One region of the Jeotgalicoccus huakuii genome, then DNA from elsewhere that is predicted to be linked to it. Evidence: riboswitches for the same ligand, from Rfam matches in the RefSeq annotation. Region 1 holds a riboswitch; the other holds the start of a gene.
What was found. Region 1 has a riboswitch for thiamine pyrophosphate ahead of V6E76_RS05110 (ECF transporter S component). Riboswitches for the same ligand answer to the same signal wherever they lie in the genome.
Positions count from the first base shown of each region.

Region 2: it holds a riboswitch for thiamine pyrophosphate, as region 1 does, so the genes downstream of both, tenA (thiaminase II) here and V6E76_RS05110 (ECF transporter S component) in region 1, are expected to answer to the same signal.

Region 1 is NZ_JAVIYN010000007.1:43,163-47,372, forward strand. It holds gene V6E76_RS05105 (ABC transporter ATP-binding protein) at 1-870, opposite strand, end outside; gene V6E76_RS05110 (ECF transporter S component) at 830-1,411, opposite strand; TPP riboswitch at 1,472-1,562, opposite strand; gene V6E76_RS05115 (6-pyruvoyl trahydropterin synthase family protein) at 1,615-2,028, opposite strand; gene V6E76_RS05120 (pyruvate kinase) at 2,041-3,537, opposite strand; gene V6E76_RS05125 (4a-hydroxytetrahydrobiopterin dehydratase) at 3,598-3,861, opposite strand; gene V6E76_RS05130 (pyridoxamine 5'-phosphate oxidase family protein) at 3,989-4,210, shown strand, end outside.
Region 2 is NZ_JAVIYN010000003.1:106,807-111,016, forward strand. It holds gene V6E76_RS02505 (metallophosphoesterase) at 1-776, opposite strand, end outside; gene V6E76_RS02510 (hypothetical protein) at 902-1,102, opposite strand; gene tenA (thiaminase II) at 1,253-1,930, opposite strand; TPP riboswitch at 2,012-2,109, opposite strand; gene V6E76_RS02520 (hypothetical protein) at 2,307-2,828, opposite strand; tRNA gene V6E76_RS02525 (tRNA-Thr) at 2,936-3,006, opposite strand; gene V6E76_RS02530 (benzoate/H(+) symporter BenE family transporter) at 3,103-4,210, opposite strand, start outside.

The DNA of each region.
Region 1 (4,210 bases):
TATGTGTAAATGATCAATGTAAAGTATATCAATGCCGCGTCTGTCTATTTTCATATCTCTAATTTCTAATAAAGGCGCTCCGTCTTTATTACTTTGTACAAATTGTGGTGCTTGGTTCCACGACATTGGATGCCAGACGCCGTATTCATTAAGTAAGTCAACGTGGTGACTTAGTACAAATTTTGGATCTTTATCGAGAATAATTTCTCCATCATCATTCATTAGGATGACACGGTCGACCTTATCCCAAATATATTCAACTCGGTGTTCTACAATCACAACAGTTAGGTCGGACCAAATAGATAAAATCGTTTCCCAAAGATTTTTTGCAGAATCATCATCTAACATGCTTGTTGGTTCATCTAAAAATAAAGTGTCCGGTTCTTGTATGAGTGCTGCAGCAACAGATAGCTTTTGTTTCATCCCACCAGATAGTTGATTAATTGATAAGTCTAAAGGTACGTCTAGTCCAATTCTTTTTAAAGCGTTAGTCATCATGTTGTTCATCAGACTAGGAGCAATCCTCTGGTTTTCTAGGATAAATGCAAGTTCTTCTTCAACGGTTGGCATGGTGAACTGGGCATCAGGGTCTTGGAATACGTAGCTTGAAGCATTTGGTATATCTAAATAATCTGCTTTTACAGGTGTATGAATGACTTTAGGAATCAATCCGCCCATCACATTTAGTAAGGTGCTTTTACCGGAGCCAGAAGGACCGACAAGTAACACCTTTTCCCCTTTCTTAACACTTATATTGATGTTTGAAAATAATAGCTGCTCTGTCTCAGGGAATTTGAGTTTAAGGTTTTCGATATTTATATCAGTCATATTAAAAACCATCAGACGAATCGCTTTGTTTTTTACCAACATATTTTAAGACACCGGTCCCTTTTACACCTTCATAGAGTTTATGACCTAACCATCCGGCGACGATTGCGCCACTGATAATTCTGAAGATAAGCATCAGCATTAGGTTCCAAGTTTCTAAATGACCAAGGTAGCCATAATACCAATCAAGCGGAATTGTTGATAAGGCTGCTGCTACACCTGCGAGTACAGCTACATATAACTTAGTACTGTTATATCTATAGAGTAAGAAAATGATCTCACATGCCAGTCCTTGGAGTAGTCCATACATGATTAAGACGATATCGAACTGTAACAGAACGATCGTTTCTCCAGAAGCTGCTGCAAATTCTGCAAGTAAAGCGACACCCGGTTTTCTAATAATTAAATAAGCTACAATTGCAGCAATGAACCACATACCATAGACCAATTCATTGATGTGTAAACCAAGGGGCTGCAAGACGGTATATACACCATCCCAGAGAGAATAAAGTACTGCAAAAACTAAGGCGATGACAACTGTGATCAATACGTCTGTCAAAGTTAAAACATTGCTGTTTTTCATAGAATAAACCTCCGTGATTTTTACAAATAAAAAAACACACCACTAACGGAATGGTGTGCATATAAAAATATGCCACTTCCCTACGCTAGTATGATCTAGATCAGGTGATAAGGGTGATTCTCAGCCTTTACAGGCACCCCTAGTGGTGGTGATTTCAATATTTGATTATCTCAATCATAGTACACTTACACATTTTTGTGAAGTTAATTTGTAACAGTCACGCCGTGATTCGTACTTTCGTATAGGGTGACTTTAATTAAATCATCTTGCGGCTTTAAAATTTTGTTAAATTCATCTCTGATCCATAGTGCGATATTTTCCGCAGTAGTATTCATATTTACTAGCGTCTCATTTAATATCTGCCCATCTAAAAGCGGCCGGATTTTATTGTGGTATAAGGCGTCAATAGCCATAAAGTCAGTCGCTAAACCGGACTCATCAATTGGTGAGTTCACATCAACCGTCAATCTATAGGTGTGGTTGAGTAAATCTTTATACTGTGTTTTGGAAAAAAAGATTCGATTATCACAAGTGAATGTGTAATGGAGATGAATGGTGACCTGTTCTTTCTTATAGGCAAAATTGCTTGGTGCTTGTATATGACTCAGTGTTGACATAGTTTTCATCCTTTACTCATTAAAGAGTGCCTTAGATATGTTTAGGGCTCTTAACATTGCTGTTTTTTTATAGTTATGGTCTTCGCTCTTAATCAGTATATCATTCACTGTTTTAACACCTTCTACAATGTAATCTCCCTTGTTTAGCATAATACACTCTGCTCTTGCACCTGCGACAACATCAGATATTTCTGAACGTGTTGGGATACCGTTCTTAATCAGAGATTCTAATACTTGAGTTGCCCAAATCATTGGAATGTGTGCAGCCTCACATATCCATAATAGTTCTTCTTGAATTTCACTCAAGCGTTCATAGCCGATTTCTACAGCGAGGTCTCCACGAGCGAGCATGACACCAAAAGGTCTGTGTGAAGCGGCTTCGGCTATGATATTAGGGAATTCTTTTATGGCTTCTACAGTTTCGATTTTAGCAATAATAGGCATGTCTTTATTGTCATCAGGGAGCTTATCCTGTAATACCGATTCGATAAAAGCCATATCCTCTTTTGATTTAACGAAGGAAAAAGCGATCAAATCGGCATGTTGGCTAGCAAAATCTAAGTCTACTAAATCTTTTTCTGTTAAGACGTTTAAATCGATATCTACATCTGGGAAATTAATGCCTTTCTCTGTCTTAATTTTAACGCCATTTTCTTTAGTTACTTTAGTCACTTTTAAAATTAGGCCTGAGTCAAGAACCTCTGTTACCTTAGCCTCAACTTGACCGTCGTCAATCTTAATCAGTTGCCCAACATCAATATTTTTAAGGACTTCGGGTACTGAAGTGTTAACTGCAATTTCAATGTTAGCTGGTAAAGTCATCGCATCTTCATTAGATAAGAGGAATGATTCACCGGTTTTCAATTTAGGGTTTCTCTTGGAAGTAAGTAGATTTTTAATGCGAACTTTAGGACCGCTAATATCCATCAGAATACGACATTCTGTGTTCCCTTCTTTAGCCGCCTGTTTTATGTTGTGAATCATTTTCTTCCAAACACTACTGTCATCGTGGGCACAATTAATACGGGCTGTATTCATGCCTGAATCTATAAGGTCTTTTACAAGTTGATAGTCTGTTGCTGCGTCACTTGGCATAGTCACCATGATTTGTGATTGCCTGATTTCAGGGCCTTTGCCAAGCAAAAGGTCAGTATTATGTTTAAGCATGCTATATCGATTTTCGCCATCTTGATATTCTGGATAAGAAACATCATCTTGTTCATGGCCTGTTATATAACCTAAGGTTTTAATTACTGAATCTAAGTTTGACAAAACATGGGGCTCGATGCGTCCAAGAGAAGAAACGCCCCAAGGGATTAAATTATTTTGGATTTCTCGATGATCGTACTGCCTGAACGCCATATAATATGCTAAATTTCGAAGACTGTCACTATAGCTACTTCTTGTGTTAGATTCGGACCACTGGTCTAGCAATTTTTGGCCATCATCTAGCACTTGTACTTTCAACGATTTTACATCTTCAAGTATCCTTTTTGCTTCCTCGTTCATGATCAACCTCCTTAAAGGTGAAAAAGCTGCCCGGCCATTCATTAACCGGACAGCCGATCTTTATATATATATTTCATCTGTTGCTTTGGCACCTTCTATATCACGTTCCTTGAGTTCGTGTGTTGAGAATGTAGTCCAAACAACTGTAATCGTCGAATAATTAATTCTGATACCTGGGTGGTGTTGTACATCTTCTGCATACTCTGCAAGCTTATTGACGAAGTCTATGCCTTCAGGGAATGTTTCGAACTTAAATTTTTTAATTAACTTCTCATCTTCAAGAGTCCAACCTTCCAACTGCTCTGCTTCTTCTTTTATATTCATGTTAATACCTCCCGTTTATAATTTATCTATTTATTATTTACCCATATTTAAATATAAAAATCCAAAATGATTTAATATGTTTACCATGTGGTAAAAGATATCTAACTACATAAAGTGGGTGATATAAATGGATATAGAAAAGATAACGACACGTATTAAAGAAATTTTAGAAGAATCAAAAGTAGGCGTATTATCAACTGCTAAGGACAATATTCCAGACTCTCGTTACATGTGGTTTTATAACGATGGTTTAACCCTTTATGCTAAAACAAATGATCAGTCAAGAAAATACGAGGAGCTGATTGATAATCCTAACGTCCATGTATTGTTAGGGTTTAATGATGAGAAA
Region 2 (4,210 bases), on a different contig from region 1:
ATATCTTTTGTCCGCCATTCTCTACGGTATCCAAGGCATGCACAAATATATTTAACGCCACCTTCAATAACTTGGTGTCGAAAGTGGATATGCCCCATAACGCTGTATTCAATATCATAGTCCTCATAAAATGTGTCAAAGTCTGACGTACCAATAAAGGCATTGTAGTAATCAAATAAGCGGTTTGGCATGGGAACTCTAAATGCTTTATGAGTTGCGACATGGGTCATTAAAATAATTTTTTTATCCTTTACCATTTCCAAATCATGTGCAGCTTTTTCTGCAAGTTTTAAAGAAACTTCCGGATCGCTTTTTCCCCAGTCTACACGTACTAAATCTTGCCATGTTCCACCGTAATAACTGCGTTCTTCTAGACGTGATTTAGAAAAGCGGTCACTTGCATAAGTATAGTCATACCAAGCAGCATTCATAACGATTGCCCAACCATTACCTAAATCTACAGGCTCGCCTTCTTTATAATACTTCGTGCTTTTGAAGAATTGATGAATCTCATTTGTCGTCTTATCATCTCCGGATTGATTCCAAAAGTCATGGTTGCCTGGTACAAAGTAAATCACAATGCCGGTCATTTGCTCCAGTGCCTGCATGAAACGATAAGACCGCATATGATCGTTCGAAATATCGCCCGCTATCAACAACACATCGAGTGATTGACGATTCACCTCATTTGACAAGGTTAAGGTAAAATCCTTCTGTTGTAGGTTTTCATCATTGTATCGATCAATATGCAAATCAGAAATCACACCAATTTTCATACTTCTTTTCGCTCCTATAATATGTCGAATTATATATATTATATATGATACCCTTACAAAATTTTAATAATTCGCATCAAGAAAAAAAGCCACCGGTTTTTACCGGCGGCCGATATTCAAATATTCTATTCACCTTCGTCATCTGATTCAGTATCTTCTGACTCTGTATCTTCTGATTCTGTGCCTTCAGTCTCTGTTTCAGTTCCTTCTGTACCAGATTCTTCTGTTTCTGTACCTTCCTCTGTACCTTCTTCTTCAGAACCGCCTCCGCATGCAGCAAGTGCCAATACGCCTACTAATGATGTAACAGTTAAGAGTTTCTTCATAATTAATTCCCTCTCCTTAAAGTAGTATAGGTTTTCAGACTGAATCGTGATGTTAGTCCTACCTTACCCCAAAGAAATTATGGAATACACATGTTTTACAGACCCTTAACATTTTAGAAAACTTATTATTATGAATAATTAATTTCCTAGTCATTTCTCGCCTTGTAAAACATCCCAATTAGATTTATTTTCACACATCTCCCAAAACATATACTCGTACTTACTTGTCTTCACCACAATTTCTTCTAAAACAAGCAGTTCGCGCTCAGGTTTACCCTCTGCTAGACGATTCATCAGCTTCATTGCAGTATTATTTAATGCAGTAAACTCTGTGTCTGAATACATATCCACCCATTCTTTATATGGATTATTCTCATGGTTATAATTATTCTTTAAGTGATTTCCTATAAAGTTATAAGACCATGCACAAGTCAATAAGCATGCAGCTACAACAGCTGCATCACCACGCTGTGCGTGATTCAACATGTATGAGGTATATGCTGTATTTTCACTAGCCGCCTCAGTTTCTAATAGCGCATCCTCTGAAATTCCAAATCGTTTTGAAAAACTTCTATGAAGCTCCATCTCGCCGAACAACGTACCATGTAACAACTCAGCAAATAAATTCATTGTATCTAAATCCGGTGCCTTCTCTGCACCAATCGCCATTAACCGTGCATATTCGACTAAATACACATAATCCTGTTTTAACCAATGCTGAAACTTATCAATTTCAAGAGATCCATCCCCCAAGCCCATCACAAAAGGATGATTTAAATACGACTTCCAAATTCCTTCTACACGTGTCCATAATCGATCTGTAAACATATCGATTCCTCCTTTTGACTAAACAAGATAAAAACCCGAACCTTATGAGAGGTCCGGGCCTATAAATACCATGTTGCCAAAGTTTATCGACACAGACTTCCCTAACGCAGGTCCTAACCTACAGGTTCAAAGGGTCGAATTTCATCTCTCAGCACATCAGTGCACCCCTAGTCTTATTATTTGATTTAAGGATGGTCTTAAAGGCAAAACTTTGCATCCAGAAGTTTTTGAGGAAAATCCTCCATCAAAAGAGATAATAATCACTATGATTTCCATCATTCGTGTCCGTATTCTTAAATCGTAAAAGATAAGTAAGTCGTAAAAAGTAATCCATCAATTTTTCGATTAGGAATCGGTCTCTTTTTACCAATAAAACTTATATCGTCTTCAAAGTGACTTCAATCGTTTCGCTACTGTTAAATTTATCAATTAGCATGGATTTCTTATGCACACTTTTCTCTAGTGATTCTAGGTAATCTCTAACTGCGTCCTCATTAACAATACCTTCTTCAACAATACCGACACCAGAAATCGTCTTTACACGTTCTCTGCCGTAACCAAAGTTTATATTTGATGAAATATTATTGATGATATCACGTTCAATCTTCAATGATTCCAAAGTCGCTGATGCTGTCATTACATGGCCATCCACTGATAATTCGCCTGTTGTATTTTTCAAATGGATTGCTGTTTTCAAAGTGATTAAGTCTGTCTTTAAATCCTTAATTTTCTCTAAGGTCTCATTTACTTTAACGACCTTATCATCGTTATCAATCTTCTCATTATTCACCGCGATCGGCACCCGAAATTCTGTACTGAACTTCTCGTATTCTTTAGTAATTTGATTTCTTAAATTGCTTACATTAAATATGGCTTCTTGTAAAGTGAGCGTTGTCATATTAACCTCCATTGTCCATGCTTAGTTATTAGACTACCCATAAGCTAGAAGTAATGCAAATAAGTAACCATAAAAAAGACCAACTCAATTTTGAGTTGGTATAAGACAGCCGACAACGAGAATCGAACTCGTATTGCAGCCTTACCATGGCTGTGTTCTACCATTAAACTATGTCGGCAAATATTCAATACATTTTACTATAGTATAAACAAATCAATATTTCCAGTCTTTTTGATTAACAACATACACTATATTGAATGATTTGAATCAAATTTTAGTCCTCAATGAATTTCGCAACCAATGTGCCAATTAACATCGCCCATATGGGTGCACTAATATAAAAATAAGTCACTCCAGACGCTGCGATAATAAATGTAAAAATAACGCTCATCGTATATTTCGGATTTGAGAAACTACGTCTTAAGGTTGAAGCAAATACACCGATTAAGACAAAGCCGGTTAAAATCGCCATTAATGACGCCGGTAAATCAAACATTAATGGTACGAGTGCCCAGGCAAATATCGCAAATATAATCATAATGATGCTAGAAATGACTGAAGCGACATAGCGAGTCGACTTTTCACCAGACGCATGGTCCGATGCAATCGTTGTCATCATGCCCCCGACATTTGCAGATTGACCTCCAAAAATTGTTGCCCCGAGTGAAGCAATTCCACTTACTGTTAATATGTTATTAATGGGTACCTTATAGCCATTGCTCTCCAGAGCCCCGATTGCAGGTGTTGCATCATTTGATAATATTAACAAGGTTAACGGTAATGTGATTGATATGATTGCTGAAATAGAGAACTCTGGTGTCGTAAAGGTCGGCGCTACAGGTGTCGTACCTATTGCCGAAAAATCAAAGTTGTTTAAAACAAAATACATAATAACAGCTGTAAATACACCAGCCAGCATTGGTGGAATTCTTAAATCCCATTTACGGAAAATAAAAAACGCGACAATTGCAGTTATTCCAATGATTGGCATATCGACTGTAGCAGGAATAAGACCGAATACATATGACGAGATAATCCCCGCCAACATCGCAGCAATAATCTCCCTCGGAATCCAACTCATTACCTTTTTAAATATCCCAGACAGACCAAACGCCATTATTATAAGTGCCGTAATAATATAGCTCCCGACAAGTTCTTCAAAAGTAAAATACGGTGTCACTGTAACTAAAAATGCAACACCGGTTAAAGAATGTGCCCCGACTATTGGCATGCGGTAATATATAGACATAATCATACCGAGTAAGGCACCAAAAAAATGTACGCCATAGAACCAAGTAATCGTTTGCTCATGACTAAACATCCCGGCATTTGCTGCCTCAATAACCATGACAGGCGGACCGATAATACCTAACATCCCTGTC